2 linked regions of the Rhodopseudomonas palustris HaA2 genome follow. The protein of the gene in region 1 interacts with the protein of each later gene in a pairwise test. Links are inferred from orthologs where the notes say so. Each region holds a gene or a part of one and is shown on either strand. Other genes may lie near its edges.

Evidence for each region.
Region 2: the proteins of RPB_RS05005 (region 1) and RPB_RS16965 interact in binary tests that used the Escherichia coli proteins (3 or more experiments, as listed by UniProt). The link is inferred for Rhodopseudomonas palustris HaA2 from one-to-one orthologs.

What each region holds. Positions count from the first base shown.
Region 1 is NC_007778.1:1,131,495-1,134,777, forward strand. The notes cover bases 18-2,983. They hold RPB_RS05005 (ferredoxin family protein), read left to right. Parts: upstream 18-1,335; coding sequence 1,336-1,632; downstream 1,633-2,983. Other genes in these bases: RPB_RS05000 (FAD-dependent oxidoreductase), read left to right, coding at 18-1,298; RPB_RS05010 (DUF2478 domain-containing protein), read right to left, coding at 2,214-2,798. In the rest of the region: more of RPB_RS05000, read left to right, coding at 1-17; RPB_RS05015 (cupin domain-containing protein), read right to left, coding at 3,038-3,283. UniProt on the Escherichia coli protein: Could be part of an electron transfer system required for anaerobic carnitine reduction. Could be a 3Fe-4S cluster-containing protein.
Region 2 is NC_007778.1:3,843,041-3,846,242, reverse strand. The notes cover bases 240-3,124. They hold RPB_RS16965 (aminotransferase), read left to right. Parts: upstream 240-1,047; coding sequence 1,048-2,202; downstream 2,203-3,124. Other genes in these bases: RPB_RS16960 (polyamine ABC transporter substrate-binding protein), read left to right, coding at 2,210-3,124; RPB_RS16970 (rhodanese-like domain-containing protein), read left to right, coding at 714-1,040; RPB_RS16975 (flagellar motor protein MotB), read left to right, coding at 240-455. In the rest of the region: more of RPB_RS16975, read left to right, coding at 1-239; more of RPB_RS16960, read left to right, coding at 3,125-3,202. UniProt on the Escherichia coli protein: Shows aminotransferase activity with methionine and histidine as substrates, and to a lesser extent also with phenylalanine.

The sequences.
Region 1 (3,283 bases):
AACGTTTCGACGCGATCGTGGTCGGCGCCGGCATGGCCGGAAACGCCGCCGCGCTGACGATGGCCAAACGCGGCATGAAGGTGCTGCAGATCGAGCGCGGTGAATATCCGGGCTCGAAGAACGTCCAGGGCGCGATTCTCTACGCCGACATGCTGGAGAAGCTGGTGCCGAACTTCCGCGAGGACGCGCCGCTCGAGCGTCATCTGGTGGAGCAGCGGTTCTGGATGATGGACGAGCGCTCGCACACCGGGCTGCATTATCGCTCGGACGATTTCAACGAAGAGAAGCCGAACCGCTACACCATCATCCGCGCGCAGTTCGACAAATGGTTCTCCAGCCAGGCGCAGGAAGCCGGCGCCATCGTGCTGTGCGAGACCACCGTCAAGGAACTGGTGAAGGACGCCTATGGCAAGGTGATCGGCGTGATCACCGACCGCGAGGGCGGCGAGGTCCATGCCGACGTCGTGGTGCTGGCCGAGGGCGTCAACGGCCTGCTCGGCACCAAGGCGGATCTGCGCGAGCGGCCGTCGCCCGACAAGGTCGCGCTGGCGGTGAAGGAAATGCACTTCCTGCCCCGCGAGACCATCGAGGCGCGCTTCAACCTCAAGGGCGACGAGGGCGTGGTGATCGAGGCGGCGGGCACGATCTCCCGCGGCATGACCGGGATGGGCTTCGTCTACGCCAACAAGGAATCGGTGTCGGTCGGCATCGGCTGTCTGGTCGCCGATTTCCAGAAATCCGGCGAGACGCCCTACGATCTGCTCGAGCGCTTCAAGAAGCATCCCTCGATCGCGCCGCTGATCGAAGGCTCCGAGGTCAAGGAATATGCCGGCCATCTGATTCCCGAGGGCGGCTACAAGGCGATCCCGCAGCTCTATGGCGACGGCTGGGTGGTGGTCGGCGACGCTGCGCAGCTCAACAACGCGCTGCATCGCGAAGGCTCGAATCTGGCGATGACCTCCGGCCGGATCGCCGGCGAGGCGATCTTCCAGGTCAAGTCGCGCAAGGATCCGATGACCAAGGAGAATCTGGCGCTCTACAAGAAGATGCTGGACGAGTCCTTCGTCATCAAGGATCTGAAGAAGTACAAGGATATGCCGGATCTGCTGCACATCCAGTCGCAGAACTTCTTCCTGACCTATCCGCAGCTCATCAACAAGGCGCTGCAGAACTTCGTGCGGGTCGACGGCACGCCGAAGGTCGACAAGGAGAAGGTGACGATCAGATCGTTCGTGTCGGCGCGATCCTGGGCGGGCCTGTTCGGCGACGCCTTCCGCTTCGCGCGGGCATGGCGGTGAACGGCGACGGCGACGAACTCAAACGCGGAGAGCAACAATGACGGTGGAAGCCCCCATTCGGGTCGAGGACAAGCTGTTCCAGAACCGCTATCTGGTCGACGTCGGCAACGCTCACATCCGGGTGAAGCCGCACACCAAGCCGTCGGCTGAACTGCTGGCGCTGCTCAAAGTCTGCCCGGCGCATTGCTACGAGCTGAATACCAACGGCCAGGTCGAGGTGACGCCCGACGGCTGCGTCGAATGCGGCACCTGCCGGGTGATCGCCGAGGGCAATGGCGACATCGAATGGGACTATCCGCGCGGCGGCTACGGCGTGCTGTTCAAGTTCGGCTGAGCGTAGAGCGGTTCATCGATGGATTGAAGCAACGCGGCATTCGCGCGTGCGGAGTCGTCATCCTGAGGTGCGAGCGTAGCGAGCCTCGAAGGATGCGGCCAGGGCGCTTGCGGCCCATCCTTCGAGGCCCGCAGCGCCGCGCATGGCGCGGCCCAGCGGGCACCTCAGGATGACGGCGGTGATTCCATCAACGGCTGAGCTGCTCTAGCACCGCCGCGCCGGTTCGCGAAGACCGACGGCGGATTCGTGAACGGCGCGGTGGCTACCGATGTCGTCATGGCCGGGCTTGCCCCGGCCATCGAGGTTCTCTGGACCGCGAGAGCCGTTCTGTTTCCGATGGAATCAGCACTGGCGTTCTGCGGCCTGGACATGCAGGCCGCGACATCAACGCCCTATCACCCGTCATTGCGAGTAGCGCAGCGACGAAGCAATCCAGAAGCCCCATGCTCGGCGCCTCTGGATTGCTTCGCTGCGCTCGCAATGACGGGGATGGGGCGTTGACTTGGCGGCCTGCATGTCCAGTCAGCTCCTCGGGATGAGGAGTCATCCGATGTGGCAGGGGGCCATGTCGCTTCGGTCGATCAGGCCGCCGAGGTCAGCGCCTGGTGCGCGCCGATCCGGTTGCGTTGCGCCGCGAGGCCGCGCCGCGCCAGCCATTGCTGCACCCGTGGCGAGTCGATCATCGCCTCTTCGGCGAGGCCGTTGGTGAATTCGCGCCAGCTCGCCAGCCGGCGTTCCGACACGCCGACCAGCACCGGGATGCCGAGCTCGACCGCCTCGGTGATCACGTCGCCGAGCCCGCCGCCATCGGCTTCGAGCTGGCCGAATTTGTTGATGATCAGCAATTCCGGACACTTCTGGAACGCGGCCGAGATCAGCGCGGCGGCGTCCTGCATCGCAAGCGGATCGACACGGCAGTTGCCGGACCGCGTTGTCTGGTCCTCGGCCAGTTGCAGAATGATCCGCGAGGCCAGTTCCTCGACCTCCATGTCGCAGCGTGGCAGGCTGTCGCGGGTCGCGTGGTAGGGGACGATGCCGGCGACGACGATTCCGGCGTTGCGCAACCGGTAGCCGAGATCCGACATGACGCGGCAGGCAGCCGCGCCGTCCGAATACACAACTGCGAGAATCGATGGCCTGCCAGTCCTGCCGAGATTGAACGCCATCGCTGCCCGCTGTCCCCAATACGACTTTCGCCTAGTAGAATGTCAGAACCGGCCGTTGCGGGCTTTGCGGCAAATCAATCCCAGTCGCGCGCCTCCGATCGGGCGACGCGGCTCGCGGCGCGATCGCGTGCCGACGGCGTGCGCCGAGATGGCCTGTCGTCTCGCCGCGACGAAAAAGGCGGGCCGCTCGCGCGACCCGCCCATGGTCAGTCCATCGCTTCAGCCTGCGAAGCAGCGGTTCAGTTGGCGCCGAGCAGCGACTGCACCGGACGTTGGCGCGACGGCAGCAGCAGCGAGCGCAGCTTCGAGATCGCGCGGATCGCGAACCCGACCAGCTTCGGCTGGGTGCGGCGGCAGAACGCGATCTTGCGGACATGGCCCTCGACATGCCATCGCGCGCTGGCGCCGTCCTTGAAGAAGATCACGTCGCCCGGCCCGTAGCGGGTCGCCGGCATCCCCTCGCTCTCGATCACCACCGAGCCTTC
Region 2 (3,202 bases), 2.7 Mb from region 1 along the record:
TGCAGGACATGCCGGAAATCTCCGAGCTTTCGAAGAACGTGATGTTCGAAGAGACCAAGCAGGGACTCAACCTGGAGATCATGGACCAGGACGGTCGCGCGATGTTCGCCGACGGCTCCAAGGCTCCGTTCGAGCGCACGCGAAGGCTGCTCCAGAGCCTCGCCGGGCCGCTGCGCGCGACCCCGCTGCGGATCACCATCGCCGGCCACACCTCGGCAGGGTTGATGCCGGCGCGAAGCGACTACAATGGCTTCGACCTGTCCGCGGACCGCGCCAATGCAGTGCGTCAGATCCTCGAACGGGAAGGGGTTCCGACCTCGCATTTCTTTGCGGTCACCGGCCGGTCCGATACCCAGCCGTTGTTTCCCGAGGACCCCGCGATCGCCGCCAACCGCCGGGTGACCATCACGCTGATGCGGGAGAGCCCGGCGCTGCCGCCGGGATTGAAGCCCTGATCCGGCGATCCGGACAGCGGGCGTGTGGTCTGGCCGGGGCCAGGCCGCCAGCCTGACCGGCGCGATCCGGCCGCCGCGTTCGACCAATGGGGCGGTGCATTTTCGGCGCCGGCGGACTATCCACCCGGAATGACCGCACTCGTTTTCCGAAGCTTGATTTTCCTCGCGCTAGGCGCGACTTTGGCGACGCAATGGCCGAGCGTCGTTCTCGTTGTTGCACTATTGGGTCCAGGCAGTGCAATTGCGGGAGAAACGAGAGTGGTAGGCCAGGTTGAGGATTTGACGCCGCAGGACGTCGCCAAAGGGGTCGCAGAGGGACGTTATCTGCTGGTCGACGTCCGCGAGCCGAACGAAGTGGCGGCGGAAGCCTATCCGGACGCGGTGGTGGTTCCGCTGTCGAGCTTCGATCCGCGCCAGATCCCCGATCCGAGCGGCAAGCAGGTCGTGTTCGCCTGCCGCTCGGGTAAGCGCTCGGTGACGGCCTCTCAGGCGGCGCAGATGTCAGGGCTCGCCTACAACAAGCATCTCGCCGGCGGCATCCTCGGATGGAAGGCGGCAGGCCTGCCGACCAAGCCGGGCGGCTGATCGCGCGATGAACAGGGTCTTCGCCGATCTGCCCGTCACCGTGTTCGAGGCGATGTCGCAGCTCGCACGCGACAACAACGCGATCAATCTCGGCCAGGGGTTTCCGGACGATCCGGGGCCGGAGGACATCCGCCGGGCCGCGGCCGACGCGGTGCTGAACGGCTACAACCAATATCCCTCGATGATGGGGATCCCGGAACTGCGGCAGGCGATCGCCACCCATTACGGGCATTGGCACGGCGTCGCGCTCGACCCGATGACCGAGGTGATGGTGACCTCCGGCGCCACCGAGGCGCTGGCCAGCGCCATTCTCTCGGTGGTCTCGCCGGGCGATGAAGTCATCGTGTTTCAGCCGGTGTACGATTCCTACCTGCCGATTATCCGGCAGGCGGGCGGCATTCCGCGCCTGGTCCGGCTCGAGCCGCCGCACTGGCGGATCACCGAGGAGGCGTTGCGCCGGGTCTTCAACGCCAAGACCAAGGCGATCGTCTTCAACAACCCGCTCAATCCCGCCGCGGTCGTCTATCCGCGCGAGGATCTCGAACTGTTGGCGCGGTTCTGCCAGGAGTACGACGCCGTCGCCATCTGCGACGAGGTGTGGGAACACGTCACCTTCGATGGCCTCAGCCACATCCCGCTGATTGCGATCGAGGGCATGCGCGACCGCACGATCAAGATCGGCTCGGCCGGCAAGATCTTCTCTTTGACCGGCTGGAAGGTCGGTTTCGTCTGCGCGGCGCCGCCGCTGTTGCGGGTGGCGGCCAAGGTGCATCAGTTCCTCGCCTTCACCACGGCGCCCAATCTGCAGGTCGCGGTCGCCTACGGGCTCGGCAAATGCGACGACTACTTTTTGCAGATGCGCAAGGACCTGGCGCGAAGCCGCGACCGGCTGGCGCGGGGCCTGTCGAGCATCGGCTTCCCGGTGATCCGGTCGCAGGGCACGTACTTCCTCACCGTCGATCTGTCGCCGCTCGGCCTCAACGAGACCGACGAGGTGTTCTGCAAGCGGATCGTCAACGACTACAAGGTCGCCGCGATTCCGGTGTCGGCATTCTACGAGGAGGAGCCGGTCACTTCGGTGGTGCGGTTCTGTTTCGCCAAACAGGATCAGACGCTCGACACCGCGCTCGAGCGGCTGTCGGATGCGGTGCACAGGCGTTAGGACTTCGATGATGCGGAACGATCTCCTTCGACGGCTGCGATTCGTCGGCGCGACGCTGGGGCTTTCGGCGAGCCTCGCCGTGCCGGCGCTGGCGCAGGATCGCGTGGTCAATTTCTACAACTGGTCGAACTACGTCGCGCCCGGCGTACTCGAGGAGTTCACCCGCGAAACCGGGATCAAGGTGATCTACGACACCTTCGACGGCAACGAGACGCTGGAGACCAAGCTGCTCGCCGGCAAATCCGGCTACGACGTCGTCGTGCCGACCGCGTATTTCCTGCAGCGCCAGATCGGCGCGAAGGTGTTCCAGAAGCTCGACCCGACGAAGCTGCCCAACCTGAAGAACGCCTGGGACGTGGTGACGAAGAAGCTGGCGCTGTACGATCCCGGCAATCACTATGCGGCCAACTACATGTGGGGGACCACCGGCATCGGCTACAATGTCGGCGCAGTGAAGCGCATTCTCGGCGAGGGTGCGGTGATCGACAGCTGGGACATCGTGTTCAAGCCGGAGAATCTGGCGAAGTTCAAGGAGTGCGGCGTCCAGATGCTGGATTCCGCCGACGACATCCTGCCGGCGGCGCTGACCCGTCTCGGCCTCGATCCGAACTCGACCAAGCAGCCGGATCTGGAGAAGGCCGCCGATGCCGTCGCCAAGGTGCGGCCGTCGGTGCGGAAGTTTCACTCGTCGGAATATCTCAACGCGCTCGCCACCGGCGAAATCTGCCTCGTCGTCGGCTGGTCCGGCGATATCAAGCAGGCGCAGGCGCGGGCGACCGAAGCCAACAACGGCGTCGAAATCGGCTACGCGATCCCGAAAGAAGGAGCGCAGATGTTCTTCGACAATCTGGCTATCCCGGCGGACGCCAAGAACGTCGCCGAGGCGCACGAATTGATCAACTTCCTGTTTCGCCCCGAGATCGCCGCCCGCAATTCCGACTTCCTGTCCTACGCCAACGGCAACAAAGCCAGCCAGGAATTCGTCAACCCGCGTATCTTG